4 regions of the Mesorhizobium sp. M6A.T.Cr.TU.016.01.1.1 genome follow, and region 3 is predicted to be linked to each of the others. Evidence: riboswitches for the same ligand, from Rfam matches in the RefSeq annotation. Region 3 holds a riboswitch; each other region holds the start of a gene.

Region 1 (7,600 bases), 1.1 Mb from region 3:
AAGTGGTCACCGGCTTCGGCCGGCTGGGCACCATGTTCGGCTCCGACCATTACGGCATCAAGCCCGACCTGATCACCATCGCCAAGGGCCTGACCTCGGCCTATGCGCCGCTGTCGGGCGTCATCGTCGCAGACAAGGTCTGGCAGGTGCTGGTGCAGGGTTCCGACAAGCTCGGCAGCATAGGCCATGGCTGGACCTATTCGGCGCATCCGATCTGCGTTGCCGCCGGCGTCGCCAATCTCGAGCTGATCGACGAGATGGACCTGGTGACCAACGCCGGTGAGACCGGCGCCTATTTCCGCGCCGAACTGACGAAAGCCGTCGGCGGCCACAAACATGTCGGTGACGTCCGCGGCGACGGCATGCTGGCGGCAATCGAGTTCGTCGCCGACCGGGACGACCGCGTGTTCTTCGACGCCTCGCAGAAGATCGGGCCGCAGGTCGCGACCGCCCTTGCGGCAAGCGGCGTCATCGGCCGCGCCATGCCGCAAGGCGACATTCTCGGCTTCGCGCCGCCGCTCTGCCTGACGCGCGAAGAGGCCGACATCGTCGTGTCGAAGACGGCGGATGCGGTGAAGAGCGTGTTTGCCAATCTCTAACTTTCGACGGTTGGCGCTGCCCCTCATCCGCCTACCGGCACCTTCTCCCCGTAAACGGGGAGAAGGGTCAAGCACCAGCGCTGGCGACCCCCTCTCCCCGTTCTTCACGGTGAGAGGGTAAGGGTGAGGGGCAGCGCCAACCTGCAATATCTGGAAGCTAAATCGATGATCTCTCATCCCTCCCTCCCCGCCACCATGGCCGCCGTGCAGCTGATCGGTCACGGCGGACCGGAAAAGCTCGTCTACCGCACCGACGTGAAAGTGCCGTCGCCCGCCCCTGACGAAGTGCTGATCAAGGTCACCGCTTGCGGCATGAACAACACCGATGTCTGGGTGCGACAGGGCGCCTATGGCACGGAGGAAGATGCTGCCGCCGTATCGACCTGGCGGCGTCAGGGCAACACGCTGAGCTTCCCGCGCATCCAGGGCACCGACACGGTCGGCCACATCGTCTCAGTCGGCGATGGTGTCTCGCCGGACCGTATCGGCGAGCGGGTGATGGTCGACTTCTCCATCTACAACCGCGACGACGATTCACTCGCCGACATCGACTATATGGGCCACGGCCGTGACGGCGGCTATGCCGAGTATCAGACCGTGCCGGCCGAGAACGCCCATGTCGTCGACACCGAGTTGACCGATGTCGAACTCGCCACCTTCTGCTGCGCCTATCTCACCGGCGAGCAGATGCTGGAACGCGCCGCATTGAAGGCCGGCGAGCGCGTGCTGGTCACCGGCGCGTCGGGCGGCGTCGGCTCCGGCATCGTGCAGCTGGCGCGGGCGCGCGGCGCCGTCCCCTATGCAGTCGTCGGCAAGGGCAAGGAACAGGCCGTGCTCGACATCGGCGCCGAGGCGGTGATCACCCGGGGTGTGGCCGACCTGCCGGCTGCGGTAAATGAGGCAACCGGCGGCCAGCCGATCGACGTGGTTGCCGATCTGGTCGGCGGCGCGATCTTCAACGATCTGCTGCGCATCCTCAGGCCCGAAGGCCGCTACACCACAGCCGGCGCAATTGCCGGCCCGGTCGTGCAGCTCGATCTGCGCACCATGTATCTCAAGCAGTTGCAGTTGCACGGCTCGAGCCAGGGCACGCGGCACGACTTCCGCCGTATTGTTCGCTACATCGAAGACAAGAAGATCCGGCCGCTGGTCGGCGGCGTCTACAGGCTCTCCGATTTCCACCGCGCCCAAGCGGATTTCATCGCCAAGGATTTCGTCGGCAAGCTGGTGGTCGTTCCAGACGCCATTTCGGATCTCGCAGCGACCCGTTGATAGCCAAGATTATCGCTCTCGCTTGGTTCTGCGTTCGACGTCTGACGCCGACCGGTTCGTCCGGCGCGGCAGCCGTCGTCGTCCAGTTGGCAGCGGGTAGTGTGATTTTACCCCTCGGCTGCGAATACGTAGCCGTTGCCATCCTTGGACAACGTGCCGACGTTCGGCATCAACCAGTGAGTACCCGAAATGGTGAGCTTGTCGGCGACCGCGCGATCGAAGATCTTCCTTCGCGTTTCGACGGCCATTTGCGGATCCTGGTCGATAGCAAGCTGCCACTCGGGATTTGTTGAAACATGGGGCGCAAGATTGACCACGTCAGCGCTGATCAGGAGCTGTTTGCCGCCCGAGGTGACCAGATGCGCGACCATTCCCGGGCTATGGCCGGGGGCCTGAACGGCGTGCACGCCAGGTAGGAGTTCTGGTTCTCCCTCAAAGGTCCTGACGTTTTTCCACGTAGCCACCGTAGCCTGAATGCGCTGAGCGAGGCCCTTGCGCGTCGGTCCGAGATCGATCGACTCGACTCCCGGGCGCGTCCACCATTTCAATTCCTCGGCGGGCACCACGATGTCGGCATCCGGGAAGACCTGCGCATTGCTCTCATTGTTCATGAGGCCATAAATGTGGTCGCCGTGCAGATGGGAGATCAGGATTGTCTTGACTGCCTTGGGGTCAAGGCCCGCCGCAGCCATGCTCTCGAATAGCCGGCCGTTCCCCTCACCATAAATCGGATGACCGCCGGTACCCGAGTCGATCAAGACCACTTGATCGCGCAGCTTTAGCGCCATGACGATAAACCGCAGGGGCGCCTGATTGTCGGGAAAACCGGCACCACGCAACGCCGTCTTGACCTGTTCGACGCTGACATTCCTGACCATACCCTCCCGCAGGGGAACGTCACGCATGCCATCAATCAGAGAAAAGACTTCAATGTCGCCAACCTTGTATTTTCGGAAAGGTTGAGCGACGGCGTGTTGAGCGCGGGCCGCGTCGACAAACGTGATCGGCTTGTGGAGCCCAAACGCAGCATGAGCACCGGCTGCGCCAAGTGTCAGGTCGCGACGCGAAATATCGAACATCCTTCCCCGCTGACGGAATGATCGAGCAAATCAACGGCGGTCGGCACTGCACAAGGTCGGCTGGGTCGTGAGCCGCAAGTTAAACTGAGACATCACCTGAGCGCGATCCCGCCGCGGTGGCGGCCGAGGGCCGGCCGATCGACGTCGTCGCCCACCCCGAATATCGACACGCCCTAACAAGGACTCGGGCTGTTCGCCGACACGGTGAGATCGAGCGCGACATGGCCTTGCGGCGCGCCGAAGCGAAGGAAGGCTTCCGACAGCGTCGCGAACACCGGTCCGGCATCGCCTCTCAGCTTCGTGCAGAAATTCTTCGACCTGTCGAAGACGCCCGAAATCTTGAGGAAGTCGATGCAGCCGTAGATCTCATCCATGTGATGGCCCTCGCCGAGCGGATAGAGCGAGAACTGCGCGGCGACCTCTTGTCCGAGTTTTTTCGCACCATCGACATGCGCCCGCGCCGCGCCGATGCGCTCTGCCAGGGACAGCTCGTGGCTGCTGCCGGAAATCGGTGTGCAGATTGGATCGTCAGGCTCGCCCGGACAGCCGCGCGACACCGTCGCCGACAACACGCAATGCACGCCACTCGCCGCCGCCGATGCGAAGAGGTCGCGCATGGCCGGGAAAAGCTGTTCCGGCGGGCCGACGATCAGCGTCGAGATGTCGTCGGTCTCGATGCGGAAATTCGGTCGATACGGATCGAGCGCCGAAAGCGCCCCAAGGATGACGCCGACGAAATCGTCGCACATCGGATACAGGGAAATCTGTGCACCTGAAAACATGGTCGCCTCGCTCCGCTGGCATTACCCAGATCAGCTTGAGGGACCGAAGGCTTGCACCCACCATCTCAGCCCCGGCAATACGGAGCGCCCCTGTCGATATGGGCGACGTAGCACCCGCGCAACGGATGTTCAAGTGTGGCCCAGGGCAATCGTTCCCAGCAATCGCTTCAGACCAATTACCGAGCTTGGCGGCGCCGCCGAAGCTGCCGATCTCCCCCCTTGCGGGGGAGATGCCGGCAGGCAGAGGGGGTGCTTCCCTCCGACCTGTCAATCGATCGCAGCCGCGCCCTCAAGCTGATTCGGGTTGGCAAGGCTGAAGTCGAAAGTTGGCGATCCTTCACACCCCCTCTGTCCTACCGGACATCTCCCCCGCAAGGGGGGAGATTGGATACCGCTTCGGCTTCGCCAATCACCAAGGCCCATTCAGCTCTGGCTTTGGACGACCTGATCAGCTCTGTGATCCGACCTGCTTGACCGCGGCTTCGAGCGATCTTTCAAACGCGTCGATCATCTGATCGACCTGGGGCTCGGTGATGATCAGCGGCGGGCAGAAGGCCAGCGCGTCGCCCATGTTGCGCGAGATGACGCCGTTCTGCTGCATGAAGCCGTTGACAAGCCCGCCCAGCGCGCCGGCCGTCTCCCACGGCGTCTTGGTCACCTTATCGCCGACCAGTTCGACCGCCGCGATCAGGCCGACGCCACGCACCTCGCCGACAAGCGGGTGCGAAGCGAGGTTGCGCAGCCGTTTCTGCATATGCGCGCCGACCGTGCGCGCATTGCCGACAAGGTCGCGCTCCTCGATCAGCTTCAGGTTCTCGAGCGCGACCGCCGCCGCGACGGGATGGCCGCCGCCGGTGAAGCCATGACCGAAGGTGCCGATCCGATTGCTTTCGTCGGCAATCGGCTCGAACATTTTCTCGTTGATCAGCAGGGCCGAGATCGGCAGGTAGGAGGAAGAGATCTGCTTCGACAGCACCATGATGTCAGGCCTGATGCCGAAGGTCTGCGAACCGAACATCTCGCCGGTTCGGCCAAAACCGCAGATGACCTCGTCGGCGACGAGCAGGATGTCGTATTTCGACAGCACCGCCTGTATCTTCTCCCAGTAGCCGGCCGGGGGAACGATGACGCCGCCGGCGCCCATGATCGGTTCGCCGAAGAAGGCGGCGATGGTTTCCGGGCCCTCGGCCAGGATCAGCTTTTCCAAGTCGTCGGCAAGCCGGCTCGAAAACTGCTCTTCGCTCTCGCCTGGCAGCGCCTCGCGCCAATGGTGCGGCGTCGACGTGTGCAGCACACTGGCGATCGGCAGGTCGAAGGAAATGTGATTGTTGGGCAGGCCGGTCAGGCTTGCCGAGGCGATGGTGACGCCGTGATAGCCGCGAATGCGGCTGATGATCTTCTTGCGTGCCGGCTGGCCGAGCGCATTCGACCGGTACCAGATCATCTTCATGGCCGTGTCGTTGGCCTCGGAGCCGGAATTGGTGAAATACGCCTTGCTCATCGGCACCGGCGCCATCTGCACCAGCTTCTCGGCGAGATCGATCAGCGGCGAATGCGATTTGGAGCCGAAGTCGTGATAGTAAGGCAGCTTGGACATCTGGCGCACCGCCGCATCGACCAGCCGCTTCTCCGAGAAGCCGACCGCAACGCTCCAAAGCCCGGCCATCGCCTCGATGTAGCGGTTGCCGGCCAGATCCTCGACATAGATGCCGTCGCCCTTCTCGATGATGAGCGGCCCTGCCTCCTCATGCTTGCGGGCATTGGTGTAGGCGTGCATGTGGTAGCTGATGTCGCGGGCTTCGGGAGAATTCGGGCGTGCGTCCATGATGGTTCCTGTCCTGCATGCCGGGACTAGGCCCTGCCGCCGTTTCGGCGCGCATCGCCTCTTGCATTATGCTGTTGGATGCATCTGTTTCTCGTAAGGGTGTCAAGCCCTTTCGGAAGGGCTGGCGGGTGGACGCAGACATGCTGAATTTCAGCTTCGAGGTCGCAGAACGCGAGAACCTGCGCGGAGCCGCCTATGCGCATCGCCGGATCGTGATCGTCGAACGGCTCACCGGCAGGCACAACTACAAGGCTGAGGTGGCCTGATCATGGACCATGTCGACTGCATCGTCGCCGGCGCCGGCGTCATTGGCCTCGCGATTGCGCGAGAGATGGCGCAACGCGGCCTGGACACCTTGATCCTCGAAGCCGAGAACGCCATCGGCACCGGGACCAGCTCGCGCAATTCCGAGGTCATCCATGCGGGCATCTACTATCCGGCCGGATCGCAGAAGGCCCGGCTCTGCGTGGCAGGCCGGGAACAGCTTTACCGTTATTGCGAGAAGCGGGCGGTTCCGCATGCGCGCTGCGGCAAGCTCATCGTCGCCACAGATGCCGAACAGGAGCCGGTGCTTGCTTCCATTCTGGCCAACGCCTCTGCTTGCGGCGCGGGCGACCTGACACCCTTGACCGCAGCAGGGGCACGCGCGCTGGAGCCCAAGCTGCGGTGCACGGCCGCCCTGCTGTCGCCCGCCACCGGCATCATCGACAGCCACGCCCTGATGCTTGCTTTGCGGGGCGACGTAGAGGAGCACGGGGCGGCACTCAGCCTCAACACCCGCATTGTCGCCGGTCGCATCGAGGGTGAGCGAGTCGATGGTGGACGCATCGTGCTCGACACCATCGACAGCACCAGCGGCGAGCGCTTTGAAATCGCCACCGCGCGCTTCATCAACGCCGCCGGGCTTGGCGCCACGACGCTTGCCCGATCGCTTGACGGGCTCGACCCGCAATTCGTGCCGGAACTTCGCTATGCCAAGGGCAATTATTTTTCGGTCGCCGGCCGGGCGCCCTTCTCGCGGCTGGTCTATCCCATCCCCGAATCCGGCGGGCTCGGTGTGCATCTGACGCTCGACCTCGACGGCGTCGCCCGCTTCGGGCCGGACGTCGAATGGACGGATCAACTCGACTATCAGGTAGATCCAACGCGTGGCGAGCGCTTCTACGACGAGATCCGCAAATACTGGCCGGACCTGCCTGATGGCACCCTACAGCCGGCCTATAGCGGAGCCGGCCGAAGCTCTCCGGTCCGGGCGAAGCCAATGCCGACTTCGTCATCCAGGACGCGGCGGTGCACGGCGTGGACAGCCTGGTCAATCTGTTCGGCATCGAGAGCCCCGGCCTGACCTCAAGCCTGGCGATCGCCGACCATGTCGCGCAGCGCCTCGCGCCGAAGGCCAGCTAGCCGAGCCGACATCGAGCGAGCGTGCCCGCTGCAAAAAGCATAATCCAAAACGCCCGTAAGCCATCCGTAAGCCGGGGTCGCAGAACCTCCGTCCGTCGATCACAGCCGATTACCGGAGGCCTCAAGCTCTCCGGAACCGTCGGCTCCATGACGAGGAGGCTGCGGGTTCTGGCCGGACCGCAGGCGCCTGCCCTGGCGCCGTAAACCGCCCAAGGCAACCAAACAACCGGGACCATCGATATGAAGAACCGTTTCGAAGCCATACCGAACCCAAGCTGCCGGTTCGAGATCTGGGACAATGAGAACGACGAGCCCGTCGTCCATCACGACCGGCTGCTCACCTTCGCATCGGCGAAGTTGGCGGCAAGGATCGCCGACTTCCTCAACGAGGGCCGCAGCCACCGGCGCCGCGCCGGCGCCGCCAAATGGCGCGTTGCGGACCGCGATGTCGACCGGGGAGGATGATCGCCAAGCTGCTCTACCTCGGGGAAATCCAGGTCTCCCTGACCTTGGCGTCGCCATGCCGGTATTCAAGGCTAGCGCCAAGGATCCCCTCCTGAGCTGGATCGCATCCGGAAGCAGTCTTCACATCAACCTCGGCGGAGAATCCACCTACGATGTTTCCCTCAAGGGCAGTGC
Region 2 (7,600 bases), 600 kb from region 3:
AGCGGCTTCAGCGCCGCTTTCTCGGCCGCGCTCAAGATACGGAACGAGCCGCTGACCGAGCGCGCCACGGCGTCCAGCGAGGTGCTGGCGGAGGGGGCTGCCGTCAACAGCCGGTAGACCTGACCGCCGGCGCGGATCACCGCGATGTCGAACTGCCAGCCCTCGGCGCTGGCATGCGCCGTCGCCGCCTCGTTGCCGTTGATCGTTTCCTGGCGCACGCTGCTTTCGTCGAGACCAGCCACCCAACCGCTGCGGATGTAGTCGGTCAGCGGGCGGCTCTTGTCGATCGAAACGCCGTCGAAGCGGATCGCTATGTCGCCCGGCCCGGTTGCCGTCACCGCCGCGGCCGAGTTGTCGATGATGAAGCCGCCGGGCACCGAGAATGACACGCCGAGCCCCGGATGCAGGAAGGTTTCGCCACGCACATAGCCTTCCTCCGGCGTGTCGCCATAGAGCAGGCCGTCTATACCGGCGAGGAAGGGGTCACGGTCGCGCGTCCCGACGCCAGGCGCGCCGAACTGGCGGGCATGGCGCTGCGCCAGATCGATGCGCTGCGGCGTGTTGGGGTGCGTCGCCAGGAAGTCGAGGCTGGCGTCGGTGGCGCCGCTGATCGAGCGGAAATCGGTGTAGGCCGACATGGACTGCAGGAAGCGGCCGGCGGCAAAGGGATCGAAGCCCGCCTCGCCGATCGACTTGATGCCGATGCCGTCGGCCTCCAGCTCCTGATTGCGCGAGAACTGGGCAAGCCGCAGCTTGCCGCGGATCAGTGCCGCCTTGGCGGTCGGGCTGTCGCCGAGCACATCCGAGACGACCTTCGTAGCAAACCCCTCCTCGGCCTCAAGCTGCTGGCGCTGCAAGCCATGGTTGGCAGTGACGTGGCCCATCTCATGCGCGATCACCGCGGCGAGCTCGGCCGAATCGTTGGCCAGCGCCAACAGGCCGCGCGTGATGTAGAGATAGCCGCCCGGCAATGCGAAAGCGTTGACGTTGGGCGAATTGAGGATGGTGATGCGGTAGGTCTGGGTCGGGTTGGCCGACACCACGGTCAGGCGGCCGACGACCTTGGCGACCATGCGCTCGAGCTTGGGATCGGAATATTCACCGCCATAGGTGGCGAGGATACGCGGATGCTGCGCCTTCGCCATTTCGGCGAGCTTGCTGTTAGCGGCGACATTGTCGACCGTGATCGGTTTGCTGGAAGGCTGGAAGCCGGATTCCTGAACGTCCGGAGGCGTGAACATCTGGCAGCTTGCCAGCGCCATGGCAAAGCCGGCCAGCGCGAGGAAGCGCGCCAGCGGTTTCCTTCTCACTCTGTCGGTGCCGGTCGGCAGAACAGCTTCCTTTCGGGTCTCGGCACATGACCCCGAAAATCGGGCATCGATTTTCAGAAAGGATCATGCGCAAAAATCAAACTGCCACAGCGTCCTTCGCGCCCACGAGCACGCGCTGCACCGTAGTGGCAAATCACAGCCTGTGCCGGACCAGTATCGGAGGACCTAGCCACACTACTTTGACCAAGGCAAGCAAACGCCACGTCGCGTGAAGCCGGTTTGGCCGTAAATTATGTCCGCTTCCGGGCAACATCTCGTGATCCCTGGCCAAACGGACCTGCACCGAGATAGCGCCGGAAGGCTACCGGTCCAGCCTTGGTAAAAAAATCGGCGACAGTCCCCGTCGCGGCAACCGTGCCATTGTCCAGGAACACCAAGTCCTGGCTGATACGGTGGGCGTCTTCCGGCTGATGCGTGACGAACAGCACCGTCATGCGCCGCTCCGCATGGACGCCGGCTACCAGATCGAGCATGTCATCGCGCAAGGCCGGCCCGAGCGAGGCGAACGGCTCATCGAGCAAAAGCACCGGCCGGTCGCGCACCAGGACGCGGGCGAGCGCGACACGCTGCCGCTCGCCACCGGAGAGTTCGCGCGGCAGGCGCTGTTCCTTTCCGGCAAGGCCGACGCGCTTGACTGCCCCCGTGATTGCGACATGGTCGGCCTCGGTCAGCCTGAGTGACGGCGAGCGGCCGAGGCCGACATTTCGTTCGACCGAAAGGTGGGCAAAGAGATTATTTTCCTGGAACACCATCGACACGGGCCGCGCCGAAGGCGGTTTGGCGCCGACATCGGCGCCGCCGATCAGCACGCGGCCCGATCGCGGCGTCTCGAAGCCGGCCACCAGATTGAGCAGCGTCGACTTTCCCGAGCCGCTCGGCCCCATGATCGCGGTGATCTTCGAGGCGGCGAACTCGACATCGAACAAAAACGGCGCTTCACCATAGCTGAACGAAACCTTTTCCAGCCGCACGGCCGTGCCGTTTTCAGCGCTGTTGAGCATCATGATTTTTCTCCCCGCCCCAGCCAGTCCGCGGCCAGCACAAGCGCAAGACAGACCAGGCCGAGCAGCAGCGCTAGGCCTGCGGCATCCAACGTGCGGTAGCTGCCCATGCGCGCCAGCAAGAGATAAGGCAGTGTCTGTAGGGAATCGCTGCCGAACAGGGCGATGACGCCGAGATCGCCGAGCGACAGTGCCATGGCAAAGGCGAAACCGGTGGCGAGCGGCCGCCGCAGCGACGGCCAGTCAACCAGACGGAACCGGCTCCAGCCCGAGATGCCAAGCAGCAAACAGAGCCGCTCGTGGCGTTCGCTAGCCGCATCATAGCCGGGACGAATGGCGCGGATGGCAAACGGCATCGCCATCACCGCATTGACGGCGACGACCATGACAGGGGCGATGGCGAAGATGTCGCTGACGGTGCGCAGGAGCAGAAACCAGCCGGCGCCGATGACGATGGGCGGCACGACGAGAACGAAGCCGGCGCCGGTATCGGTGGCGTGTTCGAGCAGCGTCTTGGCGCCGACGCGACGGGGCAAGGTCAGCGCCCGTCGTGCCATGACGAGCGACAGCGACAGCCCCACCGAAAGCAGCGCCGCCAGCAAGGCGAGCATGGCGCTGGTCAGCGTCGCTTGCCGCACCGCGCTCTCGCCCGCCAGCCGGCCGAGATCGGCGCCAAGGCCCGACATCACCGTGGCCGCCATCGGCCCGGCGACGAACAGCAAAGCGACAACGATCAATGCGGCGTTCAGCACGGTCTCGGCGATGCCGGGCGAAAGATACCGGCGCGGCGCCACCGGCAGGTTGGCGTCGCCGACAGTGTTGGCGCCGAGCCGCATCAATGCCAGCACCACGACGAAGGTCAGCGCGATCTGCAACAGTGTCAGCGTCACCGCGCGGGCAGGATCGAAATCGAAACGCAGTGCCTGGTAGATGGCGACCTCCAGCGTCGTCGCGCGCGGCCCGCCGCCCAGCGTGAGCACGATGGTAAAGGACGTAATGCAGAGCATGAAGACAAGCCCGGCGACGCCCGGCAATGCCGCGCGCAACGTCGGCCATTCGATCAGCCGGAAGGCCGGTCTGGCGCCCATGCCGAGCTGGCTCGCCAGCCGCCACTGGTCGGCCGGCACTGTCCCCAGCGCTTCAAGGAACAGCCGCGTGGCCAGCGGCAGATTGAAGAAGACATGGGCGACGAGAATGCCGGACAGGCCGTATATGCCTGGCCAACCCTGACCGCCAATCGCGCTGAGCAGGCCGGCGAAATAGCCGGCACGGCCATAGAGGGCCAGAATGCCGAGCGCGGCGACGATGGCCGGCAGCGCCAGCGGCACGGCGAAGAGCTGCAGGATCAGGCCGCGGCCAAAGAACCACGGATGCCGCGACAGCGCCCGCGCAACGAGCAGCGCCGGCAGGACGGACAGCAGTGTCGACAGAAGCGCTTGCCATAAGGTGAAACGGACAACGCGGAAGAGATAGGGGTCGAAGGCCGACGCGGCGCCGGACGGGTCGCGGGCGCCTTCGACGATGAGCCCGGCGAACGCTCCACCGATCAAAAGTGCTATTGCCGCAAGCGCGAGAATGCCAGCTGTGACGCGGGAATCCGATGATGGCGCGCGTTGCACGCTAGACCACCAGATTCGAGATTCTTAGCGAGGATTGCGTTCCTTCGCGCCCCCCTCTGTCCTGCCGGACATCTCCCCCACGAGGGGGGAGATTGGCAGGTTCAGCGCTCCGCTCATTCCGGCAATGTCGGAGATTGGCGAAAGCCGGCATGATGGCCGATCTCCCCCCAAGTGGGGGAGATGTCCGGCAGGACAGAGGGGGGCGCCGTAGAGTGATCATCGTCAATCAGAAGCTACTTGCTCATCACCGCCAGCCATTCGTCGACCCAGGCCTTGCGGTTGGCGGCGACCTCTTCGGGGCTGAACAGCAAGGCCTTGGTCGGCTTGACGAGCTTGTCGAAGGCTGGGTTGAGCGGCTTGTCGGTCTTGCCGGCAGGAAACATCCAGTTGGTCTCGGGAATGACGTTCTGGAATTTCGGACCGGTCATGAAGGCCAGGAACTTTTCCGCCAGCGGGTTCTTCGCACCAGTCGTGGTGATGCCGGCAACCTCGATCTGCAGGTACTCGCCCTCCTCGAAGGACGCCGCCTGATAGCGTTCGGTGTTTTCGGCGACCATGTGATAGGCCGGCGACGTGGTGTAGGACAGCACCATCGGCGCCTCGCCCTTGGTGAACAGGCCATAGGCCTCGCTCCAGCCCGGCGTCACGGTGAGCACCTTTGCCCTGAGCTTGGCCCAGGCTTCCGGCGCCTTGTCGCCATAGACCGATCTCACCCACAACAGCAGGCCGAGACCGGGCGTCGAGGTGCGCGGATCCTGGATGACGATCTTCTCATCGGCATCGCCCTCGACCAATTCCTTCAGGCTCTTCGGCGGGGTCTTCAGCTTTTCGGTGTCGTAGACGACGGCGAAATAGCCATAGTCGAACGGCACAAAAATATCGTCGCTCCAGCCGCCCGGCACCTTGACGTCCGATACCGGGCCATGCGGCGAAAACAGGCCGGTAGCCTTGGCTTCCACCGTCAGATTGGTATCGAGGCCGAGCACGATGTCGGCCTTGGTCGCGGCCCCTTCCAATCTGACGCGATTGAGCAGCGCGACGCCGTCGGCGACCGCAACGAAATCGAGAGTGCAGCCGCATTCCGCCTCGAAGGCCTTCTTGACCGCGGGGCCTGGACCCCAGTCGGCGGTGAAGCTCTCATAGGTATAGACGGTGAGTTTCTCCTGCGCGGATGCTGGCCCGGTGCCGAGAACGGACGCGGCAAGCAGCATTGCCGAAACAAGAGAGTATGAAAACGTGCGCATCGGCGCCTCCTTCGTTCACATTGAAAGGAATTGAGGCGTCGGGCTGTCCGAAACGTCTAATCCCTCCGCCGGTACAAACCGGATCAGGTTCAGCGGGTTGGCATGGTTGCCTCTCAGCTGGTCCGCGAAGATCACGTCCAGCACCCCGTTAGAGCGTTTCGACACATAGGCCCGGCCGAAGTGCTGCGCAAGCTGAAGTTTGCAGGGCATCTGGAGCGCGGCCTTCCGTTTCGCAAGCAGGGCTGGTAAGGGCCACGCATATGAGCAAATTCACCATCCTGCTTGGCGGCGATCTTATCCGCACGCCGCTGGTCGACCGCCAGGTCGAAGGCTCCCGTGTCATCGCCGCCGACGCTGGCATCGGCCATGCCCGGACGCTGGAGCTGACGCCGGAACTCTGGGTCGGCGACTTCGATTCGGTGCCGGCGGACTTGCCGGACGATCTGGCCGCCGTGCCCCGCCAGGTGTTTCCGGCAGAAAAGGACAAGACCGACGGCGAGCTGGCTATCGCCGCTGCGCTCGAACGCGGCGCGACCGGGCTCGTGCTCGCCGGCGCGTTCGGCGGCAAGCGCACCGACCACGCCTTCCTGCACCTCGCGCTCAGCATCCGGCTGGCCGAGGCAGGCATAGAGGTGCTTTTGACCAGCGGCGCCCAGGAAGGCATCCCCTTGCTTCCCGGAAAGACCGGCTTCGACTACGCCGACAGCACGCTGTTTTCGATCCTCGGCTTCTCCGACCTTTCCGGCTTGACCGTTACCGGCGCCAAATGGCCGCTGAACCACGTCGAGGTCGCGTTCGGCTCATCGCTGACCATTTCCAACGAGGTCAAGGGCCGGCTCGAAATCGCGCTGGGCAGCGGCCGCGCGCTGTTGCTCGCCCATCCTTTTCCCCTACCTGAAAGCTGACATGGCGCCGCCACTTCTCAATCTCGACGGGATAAAGCTGACTTTTGGTGGCACGCCGCTGCTCGACGGGGCGGAACTGACAGCGTCGGCGGGCGACAAGATCGCTTTGGTCGGCCGCAACGGCTCGGGCAAGTCGACGTTGCTCAAGATCGCTGCGGGATTGATCGAGCCGCAGGACGGCGAGATGTTCCGCCAGCCTTCGGCGACAGTGCGCTACCTGCCGCAAATGCCAGACATGGATGGTTTCGCCAGCGTCCGCGCCTATGTCGAGGCGGGGCTTGGACCCGCCGATGACCCCTACCGCGCCACCTATCTGATGGAGCATCTCGGCCTGTCCGGCGAGGAACGACCGAACGATCTGTCCGGCGGCGAGGCGCGGCGCGCTGCCCTTGCCCGCGTCATGGCGCCGGAGCCCGACATTCTCCTCCTCGATGAGCCGACCAACCATCTCGACCTGTCGGTCATCGAGTGGCTGGAGGAGGAGCTTGCCCGCACCTCTTCGGCGCTGATTGTCATCTCGCACGACCGCCGCTTCCTCGAGCGCGTGTCACGCGCCACCGTCTGGCTCGACCGCGGCCAGACCCGCCGTCTCGACAAGGGTTTTGGCCATTTCGAGGAATGGCGCGACACGGTGCTGGAAGAAGAAGAGCGCGAGCAGCACAAGCTCGGCCGCCAGATCGTGCGCGAGGAGCACTGGCTGCGTTATGGCGTGACGGCGCGACGCAAGCGCAACATGCGCCGGCTCGGCGAGTTGCAGACCATGCGCCAGCGCTTTCGTGGCCATCGCGGCGCCGAGGGCGCGGCGACCATGGTGGCCAGCGACGCCGCCGAATCCGGCAAGCTGGTGATCGAGGCCAAGAACATCGAGAAGAGCTTTGGCGACCTCACCGTGGTCAAGGGCTTCTCGACCCGTATTCAGCGCGGCGACCGCGTCGGCTTGGTCGGGCCGAACGGCGCCGGCAAGACGACGCTCTTGAAGATGCTGACCGGCGAATTGAAACCGGACTCAGGCACGGTGCGGCTCGGCACCAATCTGGAGATCGCCACACTCGACCAGAAGCGCGAGGCGGTCGATCCGCAAGAGACACTGGCGCAATACCTCACCGACGGACGCGGCGAGAACCTTGTCATCAATGGCGAGCAGCGCCACGTCGTCTCCTACATGAAGGATTTCCTGTTCAAACCGGAACAGGCGCGCACGCCGGTGCGTGAGCTTTCGGGCGGCGAGCGAGCGCGGCTGTTGCTGGCCCGCGTGCTGGCACGGCCGGCAAACCTTCTGGTGCTCGACGAGCCGACCAACGATCTCGACATGGAGACGCTGGAACTGCTGCAGGAGCTGGTCGCCGGTTTTGCCGGCACCGTCATCCTGGTCAGCCACGACCGCGATTTCCTCGACCGCACCGTGACCAGCCTGATCGCGCCGGACGGCGGCGGCCGCTGGATCGAATATGCCGGCGGCTATTCCGACATGCTGGCGCAGCGCGGCGGCACCAGGCTGGA
Region 3 (7,600 bases):
AACTGCTCGATCAACTGATCTCAGACGACGACGAATCTCGGCCAGATTCCAAAGAGAGGCCGCAGCGGCGCTTCGCGGGCTCGCGTTACCACAGATCGCAGAACTGTGATCTCGCCTTGTGCCCGAGATCGCAATCTGAGCTCGCGACGAAGCATATCGCCGGACGGGCCAATGCCTTCGCGATCATGAAAGGACGGGTCGACGCCACGATCAATTGGAAATCGGACGTGAATCCCACGCCTACGGTCCGCGAGGCGCATGTGCAGCAATTGCGCGATTACCTTTCTGCGACCGGCGCCGAACGCGGAGCGAGCGGCGAGGTCACCTGGATCCAACGGCGGACGCATTAGGCGCTCGCGATCAATAGTATCCTCAGGATCGATTGCAGCGCTTCCGAAGTAAGTACCGCCAATTAAAAGTCGGTTGCCTTTTTCCATCGCCGCCTCACACATCGTGTTGGGGCTGAAGAGCTACCTGCAAATCCTCGCAGCGGGCGCGGCCACATCCCTGATTTTACAAATTAACACGTCTTGATTTTTAGAAAATGCCACGTGCGATGATGGCGCCGCCAAAAAACAATGTCACGAGAGATGATCATGCCTGAGGTAAATGGTCCGCCAAAGTTTGGAACGGTATACCGGTTGAATGATGGATACACCAGGCCGGATAAGGGCTTCGGGTTCCGGACGACGAAACTAATCGACAGATACGCGCTGCGCTTGAGGAAACTGCATGCGCGTTACGGTTATGACCATCCAGGGATGCCGGACATGATCTTGAATAGTGACATTGCAGGCCAAAGAGCGGCCGAGGAGCTAGCAGAGGGCCTGAAATCGCAGGGCAAGCAGCAATACGAAGACAGGTCGAGGGAACGCGAACGAGATATGTCTCGTTAGGTCGCACGTTGCAGCAAGGGTGCCGTCGGAAGGCAATCCGCCGTGTCCTGAACGAGGTAACCTGCACTTTTCGAGAATTGCCACGGCGGTACCCTATTTTCGGCTGTGAAGCACACGAGACCCGCGACGTGAGACCCAGTTGCTCAATGCCCAGTTGCTCAATGAGCTTTCTTACGAATAAGGGAGAATTTCCGCGGCCGGACTCTCTCTGAGTGGGCGTGCATGACTGCCAACGGAAGGTCTTGCACGCACCCTTGCGATCTTGAGCAATGGTCGCCATGACTTTCTTCTTGCAGGCTTTTGAGTGGCCCAGCCTGCGATCACCAGACCCCACCGACTCTAAAGAGCGTGGCAGACGGGATAGTCGAGGTTGCCCGGGCACAATCACGCTCAAGGCTTGCGCCGCCCAGAGGACACGCTGAAAAGGCAGCATGGGGGCGCGAGCACGCCATTCACGAGAGATTCGACATGAAGACCATGCAAGAAAAAGACATTCCCGCATTCGTGCAAGCAGTTGTGGACGCCGGCTGCAACATTTGCGCGATTGGCAACTTGGGATACGTCTTTGGCGATGCTGATTTGACGCCGGCGCAACGGAGGGCCGTCGAGCCACAGCTGCGTAGGATTGCTGAAATCTACGGCCAACGCGATCATCTCATGGACGAGATAGCTGTATATCTGCGGTCGATCGGACGCCATGTCGAGGTTGAGCCGAAGACAGGTGTTTCCTGATGGCCGCGATCGCGTTCCGTAGTCGCCATTTCTATTGGGTAACGAGAAGCCGTCTTCCAACATCTGAATCATAAGGGAGGTGACCCGCAAGGCCGCTCTCGAGACCGCAAGTCTGAGCCGCTGACGCATGGCGATAACCAGACTGTCCGAACTGGGCGGCGATATTCTTCGCGTCGATGCCTTCCTCGACCAGGTCGCGGTAGGCGGCGATCTCATCTACCGCATGCATAGCCAAGCCAGGGAAGTTTTCGGCAGGGGAATTCAGACTGGAGGGCACGGCCGACCCGGCCGCCAACGACCCCGCAGGGATTGCCATGTACGGCAACGCCAACAGCAGGCGGATCAATACTCGGATAATGGCGGCCGGATATGTAGCGATCGATCGCCGCACCAACATGTCAATGCAATAGCTTAGTTGCTTTCAAAGGCGGTCGTACGATCTGCAAGCAAGCTAAACGATTGCGTCAACTCTTCCTCGCAGAGCGAAAACTCCGCGGCCCACGCGATTTCTCTGCTGGAACAGCGGCACATCCTCAGCGCCAGGACACGGCCGCCGCCGTCGGGTTTTACGAAGCCGGTGATTGCATAAGTTGCCCGCAAGATGTCATTGGTATCGGGAACGCCGCCGATGCTGCATCCTGAATCGAGCGGCCGCCCGCACCTGCCAGCCCGACGACCAGATCATTATCTGCAACTCCATCTACCTGGACGAGGTGCAAATCACCTCGCTGAAGCCGCGAATCGTCACCTTCGACCAGGATAACCACATCCGTGACCGCCTGAGCTACTCGGTCGATCCGACGCACATGGCCGATACAGTTTCTCCATCCTTCACGAAGCGAAAGAGGCTTTGGCCATTCCAGCCCTGGTCTCCGGGGCGTGACTTGTCCCCGATGCATGCGCGAGCTCTCCGCCCGGTTTTGACAGGCCGCCGGTCATCGCCACCGGCCGAAGGCGCCCGAATGCGCTTGACAAGATAGCGTCGGCCCGTCCAACCTGACGCATTCACCAGGGGAGTCCCGGCAAGGGGCTGAGATACTGCTTGCTTTCGCGGCGCAGTGACCCGTTGAACCTGATCCAGTTCATACTGGCGTAGGGACGGTGCAAGCGCTTTGCGGGAATTTATGCCCGAGGTCCTGTTTCGGCAGGTCGACAGAAGCGTCTTTTCATCCTTCCGGCACAGAACTGGGTCTCCAATGCATGAGCAAAGGAGCCTCAAGATGAATGCCCTCACCCCAGCCGTGTCGACGGGACCGCTGCCCGCCTCACGCAAGATCCACAAATCCGGCATCCTCCACCCGCAGATCAAGGTGCCGGTGCGCGAAATCTCCGTCCATCCGACAGCGGGCGAGCCGCCCGTCACCGTCTACGATCCGTCCGGCCCCTATACCGACCCGGCTGTCGAAACCAGCATTGAAAACGGTCTTGCCCGGCTTCGCCACGAATGGATCACCGCGCGCGGCGATGTCGAGGCCTATGACGGCCGCCACGTGCGGCCGGAGGACAACGGATTTGTGACCGGTGAGCGCCTGACGCCGGAATTTCCCATTCGCAGCCGGCCACTCAGGGCCAAGGCAGGCAAGGCGGTGACCCAACTTGCCTATGCGCGCGCCGGCATCATCACCCCCGAAATGGAGTTCGTCGCCATCCGCGAGAACCTCGGCCGTCAGATGTCGCGCGGCAAGCTGCAGCGCGACGGCGAAGCCTTAGGCGCGGCCATCCCCGATTTCGTCACGCCGGAGTTCGTGCGCGATGAGGTGGCACGCGGACGCGCGATCATTCCCGCCAACATCAATCATCCCGAGAGCGAACCGATGATAATCGGCCGCAATTTCCTGGTGAAGATCAACGCCAATATCGGTAACTCGGCGGTCACCTCCTCGATGGCCGAAGAGGTCGAAAAGATGGTCTGGGCGATCCGCTGGGGCGCCGATACGGTGATGGACCTGTCGACCGGCCGCAACATCCACAACATCCGCGACTGGATCGTGCGCAATGCGCCGGTGCCGATCGGCACGGTGCCGCTCTACCAGGCGCTGGAGAAGGTGGGCGGCATCGCCGAGGATCTGAGCTGGGAGGTCTATCGAGACACGCTGATCGAGCAGGCCGAACAAGGCGTCGACTACTTCACCATCCATGCCGGTGTGCGGCTGCATTACATCCCGCTGACCGTCGACCGGGTCACGGGCATTGTCTCGCGCGGCGGCTCAATCATGGCCAAATGGTGCCTGCACCATCACCGCGAAAGCTTCCTTTACGAGCACTTCGCCGAAATCTGCGACATCTGCCGGGCCTATGACGTGTCCTTTTCGCTCGGCGACGGTCTTCGTCCCGGCTCGATCGCCGACGCCAATGACGCAGCACAATTCGCCGAGCTGGAAACGCTTGGCGAGCTGACGCAGATCGCCTGGGCGAAGGATTGCCAGGTAATGATCGAAGGCCCCGGCCACGTGCCGATGCACAAGATCAAGGAGAACATGGAAAAGCAGCTCGCCGTCTGCGGCGAGGCGCCCTTCTACACGCTTGGACCGCTGACGACCGACATCGCCCCGGGCTATGACCACATCACCTCGGGCATCGGCGCCGCCATGATCGGCTGGTTTGGCACCGCCATGCTCTGCTACGTCACGCCGAAGGAGCATCTCGGCCTTCCCGATCGCAACGACGTCAAGATTGGCGTGATCACCTACAAGATCGCCGCCCATGCAGCCGACCTGGCGAAGGGCCATCCGGCCGCGAAAGTCAGGGATGATGCCCTTTCCCGCGCGCGCTTCGAGTTCCGCTGGGAGGACCAGTTCAACCTGTCGCTCGACCCCGAAACCGCGCGCTCCTTCCACGACCAGACCTTGCCCAAGCAGGCGCACAAGATGGCACATTTCTGCTCGATGTGCGGGCCGAAATTCTGCTCCATGCGTATTTCTCACGACATCCGCGCCGAGGCACAGAAAGAGGGCATGGGGGCAATGGCGGCGAAATATCGCGATGGCGGCGATCTCTACCTGCCGGTAGACGAGACCGGCGTACGGGTCATGCCAGAGGCGCCGGAAGCGTCATGAGGGTGCTGGTCAAAGGGGCCGGCGTTGCCGGCCTCACCGCGGCCTTCGAACTCACCGCCCGCGGCGCGACGGTCACAGTCGCCGAGATCCGGCATGGCCTTGGCGGCAATGCATCGTGGTTCGCGGGCGGCATGCTGGCGCCATGGTGCGAGTGTGAAAGCGCCGAGCAGCCAGTGCTGGATCTCGGACGCGATGCCGCCGGCTGGTGGGATGCAGTTCTGTCCGGCCAGTTGACACAGGCCGGAACGCTGGTTGTTGCTGCACCGCGGGATGCGGGCGAGCTTGACCGGTTCGCCAGCCGCACGTCCGGCCATCGGCGTGTCGATGAAGACGAGATTGCACTCTTGGAACCCGATCTCGCCGGCCGCTTCCGGCGCGGACTGTTCTTCCCCGATGAGGCTCATCTCGACCCGCGCCAGGCGATGGCGGCACTTCATGACAAGCTTGCAGCCATGGGTGTCGAATTCCACTTCGGCACCGACGCCCGGCATGTTTCCGGCTTCGATCGTCAGATCGATTGCACGGGGATGGCGGCAGAAGACGACGGGCTGCGCAGCGTTCGCGGCGAGATGCTGATCCTGCGCACGCCGGACATTTCGCTGTCACGCCCGGTCCGGCTGCTTCATCCGCGCTTTCCGCTCTACGTGGTGCCGCGTACCGATCACCGTTTCATGGTTGGCGCGACGATGATCGAAAGCCAGTCCACAGGACCGGTCACGGCGCGATCGATGATGGAGCTGCTGGGTGCCGCCTATGCCCTCTATCCGGCCTTGAGCGAGGCCGAGATCGTTGAAACCGGTGTCGGCGTCCGTCCGGCCTTTCCCGACAACCTGCCGCGCGTCGAAACGAACGGCGAGATCATAGCAATCAACGGGCTCTATCGTCACGGCTTTCTCCTCGCCCCCGCCATGGCGCGCCAGGCTGCCGACCTGGTTTTCAGTCAAAACAGAACCAAGGAGCTTGCCCATGAAACTAATGGTCAACGGCGAAGCGCATGAGGTTGCCGCCACCACGCTGGCGGAGCTACTTGCCGCGCTCGACTATGAGGGCGATTGGCTGGCAACGGCCGTCAACAGCGACCTCGTGCACAAGGCCAACCGGGCGGAGTTTCGATTGAGCGACGGTGACCGGATCGAAATCCTCTCGCCCATGCAGGGAGGCTAGCATGTTCGATCTTCTCGGGACGACACTTCCCTCCCGCCTGCTTCTCGGCACGGCTCAGTATCCTTCGCCGGCCATCCTTGCCGATGCGATCACGGCGTCAGGCACGTCGGTAGTGACCGTCTCCTTGCGACGTGAGATGGCAGGCGGTAGGGCCGGCGAAAAATTCTGGTCGCTGATCCGCTCGCTTGGCACGAGAGTCCTTCCCAACACGGCAGGCTGCCACTCCGTCAAGGAAGCGGTCACAACCGCGAAAATGGCGCGCGAAGTGTTTGGGACGAGCTGGATCAAGCTCGAAGTGATCGGCAACCACGACACTCTACAACCGGACGTGTTCGGCCTGGTTGAAGCCGCCCGCATTCTTTCCGAGGACGGCTTTTCGGTATTCCCCTATACCACCGACGACCTTGTTGCCGCCGAGCGGCTGCTTGCGGCGGGCTGCAAGGTCTTGATGCCGTGGTGCGCACCAATCGGTTCCGCCATCGGGCCGATCAACATCATGGCGCTACGCTCGATGCGCAGACATTTCCCTGGCGTCCCGCTGATCGTGGATGCCGGGCTCGGACGGCCGTCGCACGCGGCGACCGTCATGGAACTGGGCTTTGACGCCGTGCTCCTGAACACGGCGGTCGCCAAGGCGGCCGATCCGGTGGGCATGGCGCGAGCATTCGGCAAGGCGGTCGAAGCCGGTCGTGAAGCCTTTCTTTCCGGAATGCTCGAACCGCGCGAGGTCGCGGTGCCGTCGACGCCGACATTCGGCAGAGCGGTTTTTTCATGAAGCTCGATCCCTTCTACCTGATCGTCGACAGCGCCACCTGGATCGAAAGGTTGGCGCCGCTCGGCGTCAAGCTGGTTCAGCTTCGCATCAAAGCCATGGATGAACCCGGGCTGCGCGCGGAGATCCGCAAGTCGAAGGCCTTGTGTGTCCAACACAAAAGCCAGCTCATCGTCAATGATCATTGGCGCCTGGCAATCGAGGAAGGCTGCGATTTCGTGCATCTCGGCCAGGAGGATTTGCAAACGGCCGACCTCTCGAGGATACGGGCAGCCGGCGTCAGGCTCGGATTGAGCACGCATGATCATGTCGAGCTGGAAACGGCCATGTTTGCCGAGCCCGAGTATGTCGCGCTCGGTCCGATCTATCCCACCATCTTGAAGAAAATGAAGTGGGCACCGCAAGGGCTAGAGCGGATCAGCGAGTGGAAGCGGCGGGTGGCGCCGATCCCATTGGTCGCCATCGGCGGCCTCAACCCCGACCGCCTCGACGGCGTCTTTGAGGCCGGCGCCAACAGCGCCGCAGTGGTCACGGACATCACGTTGAGCTCCGACCCTGAAGCGCGCACGCGAGAATGGATCGAAAAGACGGACCGATGGCGATGAGACGAGAACCGCATGTGCTTGTCGTTGGCGGATCAGATTCCAGCGGGGGTGCTGGAATAGCACGCGACATCGAGACGATCTCTGCCATTGGCGTGCGCACCTGTCTCGCCGTCACAGCGCTAACGGTGCAAACGCACGACGCCGTGATCGAAATCCATCATTCGCCTCCCAGCCTGGTGGCCAATCAGATGTGCGCCGCGCTGCAGGCCAACGACGTGGCCACAATCAAGATCGGCATGCTGGCGACTGCCGAGATCATTGTTGCCGTTGCCGCAATGCTGCGCAAATTTCCGCAAGTGCCGGCAGTACTCGACCCTGTGCTGGCCTCCACTTCAGGCCGCCCACTTCTAGAAGCAGGCGCTATCGCCGCCATGA
Region 4 (7,600 bases), 550 kb from region 3:
GCAATCCTGTTGTGATAGTCTCGATAGACGACGCGAGCCTTAAGGCATATGGGCGATGGCCCTGGAACCGTGGCCTTTTGGCCGACCTGGTCGACGGTGTCGCCGAGTCCGGTGCCGCGGTGATCGGGCTTTCGCTGGTGCTGCCTGAGGCTGACATCTCTCCTGATGGTATCGCCGGAGACAAGCGCCTCGCGAGCGCACTGGCGAAACATCGAACGGCGCTCGCCGTCAGCCTGGGCAATGAGGCGACCGTATCAGAAGCAGAGCCCAAAGCCGGTTGGTCGATCGTCGGGCAAGTACCCGAGACGCTTCCTGGCTTCACCGGTCTGACAGGCTCGCTTCCAGATTTCTCGACCGCCGCTGCAGGCCTCGGCGTCATTCGCACTTCGCCGGATCCCGACGGCGTATTGCGCCATGTGCCGCTGCTCTGGCTCCGAGATACGGCTCAAGGCGTGCAACTCTGGCCGTCCTTCGCGCTCGAACTCCTGCGCCTCTACGCCGGAGAGAACGGCTACGTGGCTCGGATGAATGCCGCCGGGTTTGACGCGCTCAGGATGGCCGGGTCCATTGTGCCACTCGAGCCGCAGGGCAGCATCCGCCTCTGGGAAACCGACACTAACACGCCGCGCATATCTGCCAGTGATATCCTTTCGGGCCGCGGCAATCCGCTGCTGCGGAACGCCATCGCCATTGTTGATCTGTCGGCCGTGGGATTGACCCAGTATCTGCCCACGCCGACGCGTCCGGCGCGACCAGGCGTGGACATCCACGCTGATGCAATCGGCCAGATCCTTGCCGGGCGCTATCTTGTAGAGCCAACGCTAGCGCGTACGCTGGAGCGGCTGTGGTTGGTCCTCAGTGGCATCGTTTTCATCGGGCTTTCAGGAGTGCTCGCCGAGCGTGTCGCGCTCGGCGCACTCGCTCTGGCGCTCCTGGCTGCCACGCCCTTCGCGTTCGGCGCTCTCGAATACAGCCTGCAGGGTGCACTCTATGATCCATTGCAGCCGGCGCTTGCGACGATCCTCGTAGCCGGCTTCGAAGGCTATGTCCTCTACAGGCGCAGCGAGCAGCGTCGGTCCACCCTGGCACGGCAGTTTTCCCAATATCTGTCGCCCTCCGTGGTGCAGCGCCTCGCAAATTCGGACACCGAAGCGATCCTGTCCGGAGAAAAGCGCGAGATCACAATCCTGCTGAGTGACATACGCGGCTTCACGACGATGAGCGAACAACTCGGTGCCCAAGAAATCGGAAAGGTGGTCAATCACTTTCTCGGCCTTGCGACCGATGAGATACTCAAGCGCGACGGGACGATCGACAAGTTCATGGGCGATGCCGTGCTAGCCTTCTGGAACGCGCCGCTTGATCAGCCAGATCATCGCGAGCGCGCGCTCGAGGCGGGGCTTGCCCTGATCGAACGGGTGAAGCGCGAAAATGCCGGTTTCGCCGCGCGCGGGCATCCCTCCATCGAAATCGGCGTCGCCATCGAGACTGGCATCTGCTCCGTAGGGAATTTCGGCTCCGAACGGCGCTTCGATTACACCGCGATCGGCTCGCCGGTGAACCGCGCGGCACGGCTCGAGTCAACGACCAAAAAGCTGAGGATCCCTCTGGTGCTTGGTCCCGGATTTGCGCAGGGAGCATCAATGCCAGTTGTGCAGGCAGGTGTGTTTGAACTGCAAGGCTTCAAGGGCGAGGTGTCGATTTTCACCGTTCCGGAGATGTACGCCTCGTCGCGATCTGCCGAGGAAGTCGTATGATGTTTGGCACCGGCTCAACTCGCTACCTCATTGGCAGCCGGCGAGCGAAAGCCAAGGGCGGCGGAAATCCGATGGGCGGCCTGGGCTACCATGTCGCCCAGTTCGCTTATGCGTTCTTCCGGCACCCGGTTTTCCGGGGCGGCGATGTTCAGCGCCGCGATTATCTTACCCGGTGCCACGAAAACCGGTGCGGTGATCGGCGCCGTTCGGGCCCAGGATGGCGAAAATCATGCCGCGCGGCACATCGAGATCGATACCATCGACGGCGCGCAGCTTGCCGAACGTTTTGACGAGGCCGCGGGCGGAAATGGCTGACTGGGCAAGACCCGTGGAGGACAAGCCCATAGGAGAAGTTTCGTTCATGCAATCATCCAGCAGTCGCGAAATAAAGGCCAATTTCGGCGCGATGGCTGTCGTCAATTCCTCGGCAGGCGCACGAGCTTATCGTCTGGCTTGTCCTCATGCTAGAGGCTCCAACCATGTACCACTACTTGGCCGCCGAGGCTGAAGAGCCGGTCAGATCATATGTCGGACGGATCTCTACTCATCGCTGGGTTTCTCATTCGATCACGGCGCAGGCCTGACGATTTCCGGCATCACCGGCAGGCTGGCTTTTGTAGTCGTCCTGTCCGCCGTGGATCATCAATGCCTTGCCTCGTATTGCCGTTTCTCCACCGTCCAGTTTGACCATGCTGTTGAAAGCCTGGGCACGCAAAACGCCGTCGGCGCCGACCCGCTGATTTGGCATGTCGCCCGCGTGCGGGCCTTTTCCAGTGAGATATCCATGTTCGGCATTCGTCGGATTGAAGTGCCCACCTGCCGAGTCATGGCCGGTCTGATGGTCGCACTTTCCGGTTTCATGAACATGGAACGCGACCCATTCACCCGCCGGCAGTCCTGTTACGTCCAACGCTATCAGCACACCCTGCGCTGTCTCGGTCAGCGTGGCCGTTCCGTTCTTCTCGCCAGCCATGTTGACGAATTCGGCTTTCGCGGTCGCGGTGTCCTGAGCCGCTGCAGGCATCGCGACCGCCAGCGCCAATCCTGTTGTTGCAAGCAAATTTTTCATCAGTTGGCCTCCGGTTGTACAAGGACCCCAAACAACAACGGGGCCTCTTCGTTCCATTTGGGAATGTCTCCGGCACGGCCGCCAGAGAAGCGGGTGATGCGTAGAACTCGATAGTCTCCGTGTATAAGTGAAGTTTCACGACGTTGGTTTACACCAATTCGAAGAGTTCCGCGGTTTGCCAACCTGCCAGCAGTATGATGAGAATACCAATGAGCCTGAGAAGCGTCTTTTCAACGATTGTTTTCACTACCAGTCCGGCCATCGGCGCTGCGACCACGCCGCCAAGGATCAAGCCGGCAACGGGGATTAGATTTTCCATCAGCCCCCCAGCCTCCTCCCAATGGCCCGTTAGTAACGCAAACAAGAAGGTCAGAGACACCGAGAACGTGATGAGGAACTCGCTGGCATTTACCGTGCCAATAACGTAGCGGGGCGTCCCGCCAAAACCGAGAAGCCCGGTCGTCACTATGGGTCCCCACCCGCCACCGCCTGCGGCATCGAGAAATCCACCACCAAGCCCAAGGGGAGGTACCACGCCTGCCGGGACCGGATTGCTTGGGATCCGCCGGAATGAACGGAACAGGAGCCAAGCTCCGACCAGCGCAAGGTATGTGGTCACATACGGCTTCATGACGGCTCCTTCAAACGAGGTGAGCACAAAAGCGCCGAGGACGCCGCCGATCACGCCAAATGGCATCAGCCGCCAGAAAAGCTTCCAGTCAATGTTGCGGTGATAGAGGTGAGCCGAACCTGAGGCCGCAGTGGTAAACAGCTCAGCAGCGTGAACTGAAGCCGAAGCGTGTGCAGGAGACACGCCAAACCCCAGTAGTGTTGTCGAGGAAACAACGCCGTAGGCCATGCCGAGAGCCCCGTCCACGGCTTGAGCTACAAACCCCACGAACGCAAAAAGAAGAAATTCTTGCATTTGGCTCTCCGATAAAAGCGCGGGTCGTAATTGGCGAAGAGGAACCCGCCGCGTGCAACATATGCAATTGCGTCTTCATGCTTCCACAATTCACTAAACGCCTGGCATCGATAATGGTGACGACGAACGGGAAACTGTGCGCTCGACCGACGCCTTTCCTCATATCTTCAAAGTCATGTAGACTCTCAAAATATTGAGAGCGATCTCGAACAGGTTGCCAGGTTTAGCACCCTCTTAAGTTGAAGCCGCGCATTAATCTACCGTCCTCGAAAGACCATGCCAATCGCTCAAGCGATGCTATCTTTGATGATGCCATGCGGTAGCGAGACGACCTGAGCGACCACTGCTGAGGCAGCCGCCTCTGACCTAGGGTTTCACGGGTCGTGACGCATACTTGCAGCTCCACCCTTTATCTGTTTAATTGCCGCCATCCACAGGGGTGCTCCGTATCGTCGGGGCTGAGAGATGGGCTGCAAGCCCGTAAACCCTAGAGCTGATCTGGATAATACCAGCGGAGCGAGGCGGGCGATGTTTTCTGGCGCACAGATTTTTCTTTTTCCGATGTCCGGCGATTTCGTGGGCCCGCCCGAGGACCATATCACGATCGACCTCACGGTCGCGGCCAACGGCCCGACCCCGCGCTGATCTTTCGCGCCGGAGGTCTCGCATGTCCCAGTCTTTCTCCGTTGCGCCGCGAATCGCAGCCTTGTTCGCCAAGGTCGGACCGGCCTTGCTATCGGTCGGCACGCTGGTTTTGGCTTGGGAGCTCTATGCGCGCATCTCGGGCATCTCGCCCACTACGCTGCCGGCGCCGTCACGAGTCCTCGCCCAAGCCATCCAGCAGCGCCAGGCGCTGTTCGACAACACCGTGCCGACCATCAGCGCCACATTGGCGGGTTTCGCCTGCTCGCTGGCCGTTGCCTTCATCCTTTCGGTGCTGATCGACTTCTTCAAGCCGCTGCGCCGCGCCCTGTTCCCGGTATTCATTATCAGTCAGATCCTGCCGCTGGTGGCGATTGCCCCCCTGGTCGTTCTTTGGTTCGGCTTCGGGCTGACGCCGAAGATCATGCTGGTCGCGCTCGTGACCTTCTTTCCCATGCTGGTCGCGCTGGTGCAGGGTTATGAATCGACGGATCGGGACATCTCGGCGCTTCTGAGTTCGATGGGCGCTTCCCGCATGCGCATTTTCCTGCTGGCCCGCCTGCCCTCCTCGCTGCCCTATTTCTTCGCCGGGCTGCGCATCTCGATCACCTATGCTGTGGTCGGCGCCATCTTCGCGGAATATGCCGGCGCGGCCAAAGGGCTCGGTATCTACATGCTCAACGCCAAGAACAATTTCCGGCCCGATCTCGTGCTCGCGGCCGTGCTGGTCAGCGCGTTGCTCACGCTGGCCCTGTTTGCCGCCACGGTGCTGATCCAGCGCGCCGCCATGCCATGGGAACGGCTCGATGCCGCGCGAAAATCATGAACAGGCGGCTGGAATTGCGCCAGATCAGCAAAAGTATTGGCGATGTCGACGTGCTTGCCGGCATCACCCTGCATGTCGAGCCGGGCGAATTCGTTTCAATCCTCGGCCCCTCCGGAGCCGGCAAATCCACGATCTTCAGGTTGCTGACGGGCGGTCTCGAAGGCCACGACGGCGGCATCGACTTCGACGGGCGGCCACTGGCCGACGCGCGCCGACCGTTTGCCTTCATGCCGCAGCACGACGCCCTGATGCCCTGGCGCACGGTTATCGACAACACCGCGCTCGGCCTGGAAGTCCAGGGCATGTCCCGTAAGGCGGCGCGCGACAAGGTGGCGCCGCTCTACGGCGAATTCGGCCTTGCGGGCTTCGAGCAAAAGTATCCGGCGCAGCTTTCGGGCGGAATGCGCCAGCGCGCCGCGCTGTTGCGTACCGTCGTTCAGAACCGCGCCATGCTGTTGCTCGACGAACCGTTCGGCGCACTCGACGCCCTCACGCGCACCGGCATGCAGCGCTGGCTTCAGACGATGTGGGACCGACACCGCTGGACCGTGCTGCTGATCACCCACGATGTCCGCGAGGCGGTCTTCCTGTCCGACCGCATCTATGTGCTGAGCGGCCGCCCTGCCCGCGTGCTGCGCGAAGTCGCCATACCTCTTCCGCGCCCGCGCAAGGATCTTGCCTCGCCGGAAGCCAGCGCCATCGAAGCCGACATCCTTCATACGCTTCTCGATCCACAGCCCGCCCAAAGGACATGACCATGCTTTCAAGACGCCTCTTCATCGCTGCCGCATTGATCACCGGGCTCGGACCCGTCACATCCGTCTGTGCCCAGCAGACTGTCACCGTCGCTCTCGACTGGACGCCGAACACAAACCATGTAGGACTCTATGTCGCCCGGGCGAAAGGCTTCTACGCTGAGGCCGGGCTCGACGTGCAGATCCTGCCCTATACCGACACTGCGGCCGGTACGCTGATCGCCAACCGCGTGGCCGATTTCGGTATACTGGGATCCATAGGATTGTTCACCCAACGCACGGCCGGCGCCGACCTCGTCGCTACCTACGCCATCATGCAGACGGAAACCGGCAGGCTGGCCTTCAATGCGGACCGCGCCGATATACAATCCCCCAGGGACCTGGACGGCCTGACCTATGGCGGTTTCGGCAGCGCCTGGGAGAATGCGCTGATCGGCACCATCATCCGCCATGATGGAGGCGAGGGCAAATTCGAAACGGTGACGCTGGGCACCTCTGCCTATGAGGCCTTGGCCAATGGCGCAGTCGATTTTACGCTCGAAGTCTACACTTGGGAGGGGATCAAAGCGGAGCTTGACGGCAAGGCCCAGCGCGCCTTCCGCTACGCGGATTTCGGCGTGCCCGACCAACACACCAATTTCATTGGCTCGAGCCGCGCCTACCTCGAGAAAAACGAGGACACGGCAACCGCGTTCATCGCCGCGACCAGGCGCGGCTACGCCTTCGCCGTCGAACATCCGAAAGAAGCGGCTGATATGCTGATCGGAGCAAACAGCGACGTGCTGACCAACCGTCCGTTGATCGAGGCATCACTGAAGGCGCTGGTCGACGGCCACTATCTGCAAAGCCCCGCCGGGGCGATCGGCACGATCGATCCCGCAAAGATGGAGGCTATCGGCGACTACCTGTTCAAGGCCGAAATCCTGCGCGACGGCGATGGAAACCCGGTCAGCGAACGACCCGATTTCGCAGCCTATTACAGCAACGCCTATCTGGCCGACCAAAAATGAGCCCGCCGCGGCTCATGCATCTCAATGCCGTGATCTTCGGCCTCGGCAGTCACGAGGCCGGTTGGCGCATGCCCGAAAGCGACCCGCTTGCCTCGACCAGCCTGGCCTACTGGGTCGATATCGCCCGGCGCGCGGAGGCTGCCGATTTCGACGCTCTGTTCCTCGGCGATGTGCTGGCCTTGCAGGGTGGCGCCGATCGGCATCTTTCCGACGCGATGGATCCGCTGCTGATCCTATCGGCGATCGCTGCCGTCACCAGCAGGATCGGACTGATCGGGACTGCATCGACCAGCTTCGATCACCCTTTCCACCTCGCCCGGCGCTTCGCCTCTCTCGACCACATCAGCAAAGGCCGTGCGGGCTGGAACATCGTCACCTCGTCCAACGTGCTCGAGGCCCGTAACTTCGGACTGGACGCCATGCCGGAGCATGACGAGCGCTATGCCCGCGCAGCCGACGTGGTCGACGCAGCCATAGCGCTCTGGCAAAGTTGGGCTCCCGATGCGCGGACGCCGGACAAGGCCGCCGGGCGATACTTCGATCCTGACAAGGTCCGGCCCGTCGATCACGCCGGTCCGTTCGTGCGCACCGCGGGCCCGCTCAACGTGCCGCGATC

Evidence for each region. A riboswitch is a leader RNA that binds a small molecule or an ion and turns the genes downstream of it on or off. The one in region 3 is predicted to bind thiamine pyrophosphate.
Region 1: linked by a shared signal. The riboswitch ahead of EJ075_RS20620 (YkoF family thiamine/hydroxymethylpyrimidine-binding protein) and the one ahead of thiC (phosphomethylpyrimidine synthase ThiC) in region 3 are both predicted to bind thiamine pyrophosphate.
Region 2: linked by a shared signal. The riboswitch ahead of thiB (thiamine ABC transporter substrate binding subunit) and the one ahead of thiC (phosphomethylpyrimidine synthase ThiC) in region 3 are both predicted to bind thiamine pyrophosphate.
Region 4: linked by a shared signal. The riboswitch ahead of EJ075_RS18085 (ABC transporter permease) and the one ahead of thiC (phosphomethylpyrimidine synthase ThiC) in region 3 are both predicted to bind thiamine pyrophosphate.

The regions. Positions count from the first base shown of each region.
Region 1 is NZ_CP034452.1:4,293,211-4,300,810, reverse strand. It holds partial or broken gene EJ075_RS20635 (aspartate aminotransferase family protein) at 1-599, shown strand, start outside; gene EJ075_RS20630 (alcohol dehydrogenase family protein) at 765-1,871, shown strand; gene EJ075_RS20625 (MBL fold metallo-hydrolase) at 1,979-2,950, opposite strand; gene EJ075_RS20620 (YkoF family thiamine/hydroxymethylpyrimidine-binding protein) at 3,124-3,732, opposite strand; TPP riboswitch at 3,723-3,834, opposite strand; gene EJ075_RS20615 (aspartate aminotransferase family protein) at 4,181-5,557, opposite strand; gene EJ075_RS34030 (hypothetical protein) at 5,698-5,823, shown strand; partial or broken gene EJ075_RS20610 (NAD(P)/FAD-dependent oxidoreductase) at 5,826-6,961, shown strand; gene EJ075_RS20605 (hypothetical protein) at 7,202-7,426, shown strand; gene EJ075_RS33215 (hypothetical protein) at 7,482-7,600, shown strand, end outside.
Region 2 is NZ_CP034452.1:2,628,662-2,636,261, reverse strand. It holds gene EJ075_RS12605 (M48 family metalloprotease) at 1-1,262, opposite strand, end outside; gene thiQ (thiamine ABC transporter ATP-binding protein) at 1,562-2,335, opposite strand; gene thiP (thiamine/thiamine pyrophosphate ABC transporter permease) at 2,332-3,951, opposite strand; gene thiB (thiamine ABC transporter substrate binding subunit) at 4,185-5,195, opposite strand; TPP riboswitch at 5,239-5,353, opposite strand; gene EJ075_RS12585 (thiamine diphosphokinase) at 5,456-6,100, shown strand; gene EJ075_RS12580 (ABC-F family ATP-binding cassette domain-containing protein) at 6,102-7,600, shown strand, end outside.
Region 3 is NZ_CP034452.1:3,232,817-3,240,416, reverse strand. It holds gene EJ075_RS15610 (hypothetical protein) at 1,365-1,628, shown strand; partial or broken gene EJ075_RS15605 (aspartate 1-decarboxylase) at 2,255-2,511, shown strand; TPP riboswitch at 2,629-2,745, shown strand; gene thiC (phosphomethylpyrimidine synthase ThiC) at 2,849-4,684, shown strand; gene thiO (glycine oxidase ThiO) at 4,681-5,682, shown strand; gene thiS (sulfur carrier protein ThiS) at 5,651-5,848, shown strand; gene EJ075_RS15585 (thiazole synthase) at 5,850-6,623, shown strand; gene EJ075_RS15580 (thiamine phosphate synthase) at 6,620-7,225, shown strand; gene EJ075_RS15575 (hydroxymethylpyrimidine/phosphomethylpyrimidine kinase) at 7,216-7,600, shown strand, end outside.
Region 4 is NZ_CP034452.1:3,783,523-3,791,122, reverse strand. It holds gene EJ075_RS18110 (adenylate/guanylate cyclase domain-containing protein) at 1-1,757, shown strand, start outside; gene EJ075_RS33745 (hypothetical protein) at 1,923-2,177, opposite strand; gene EJ075_RS18095 (superoxide dismutase family protein) at 2,317-2,826, opposite strand; gene EJ075_RS18090 (sulfite exporter TauE/SafE family protein) at 2,975-3,751, opposite strand; TPP riboswitch at 4,177-4,289, shown strand; gene EJ075_RS18085 (ABC transporter permease) at 4,419-5,219, shown strand; gene EJ075_RS18080 (ABC transporter ATP-binding protein) at 5,213-5,974, shown strand; gene EJ075_RS18075 (ABC transporter substrate-binding protein) at 5,971-6,984, shown strand; gene EJ075_RS18070 (LLM class flavin-dependent oxidoreductase) at 6,981-7,600, shown strand, end outside.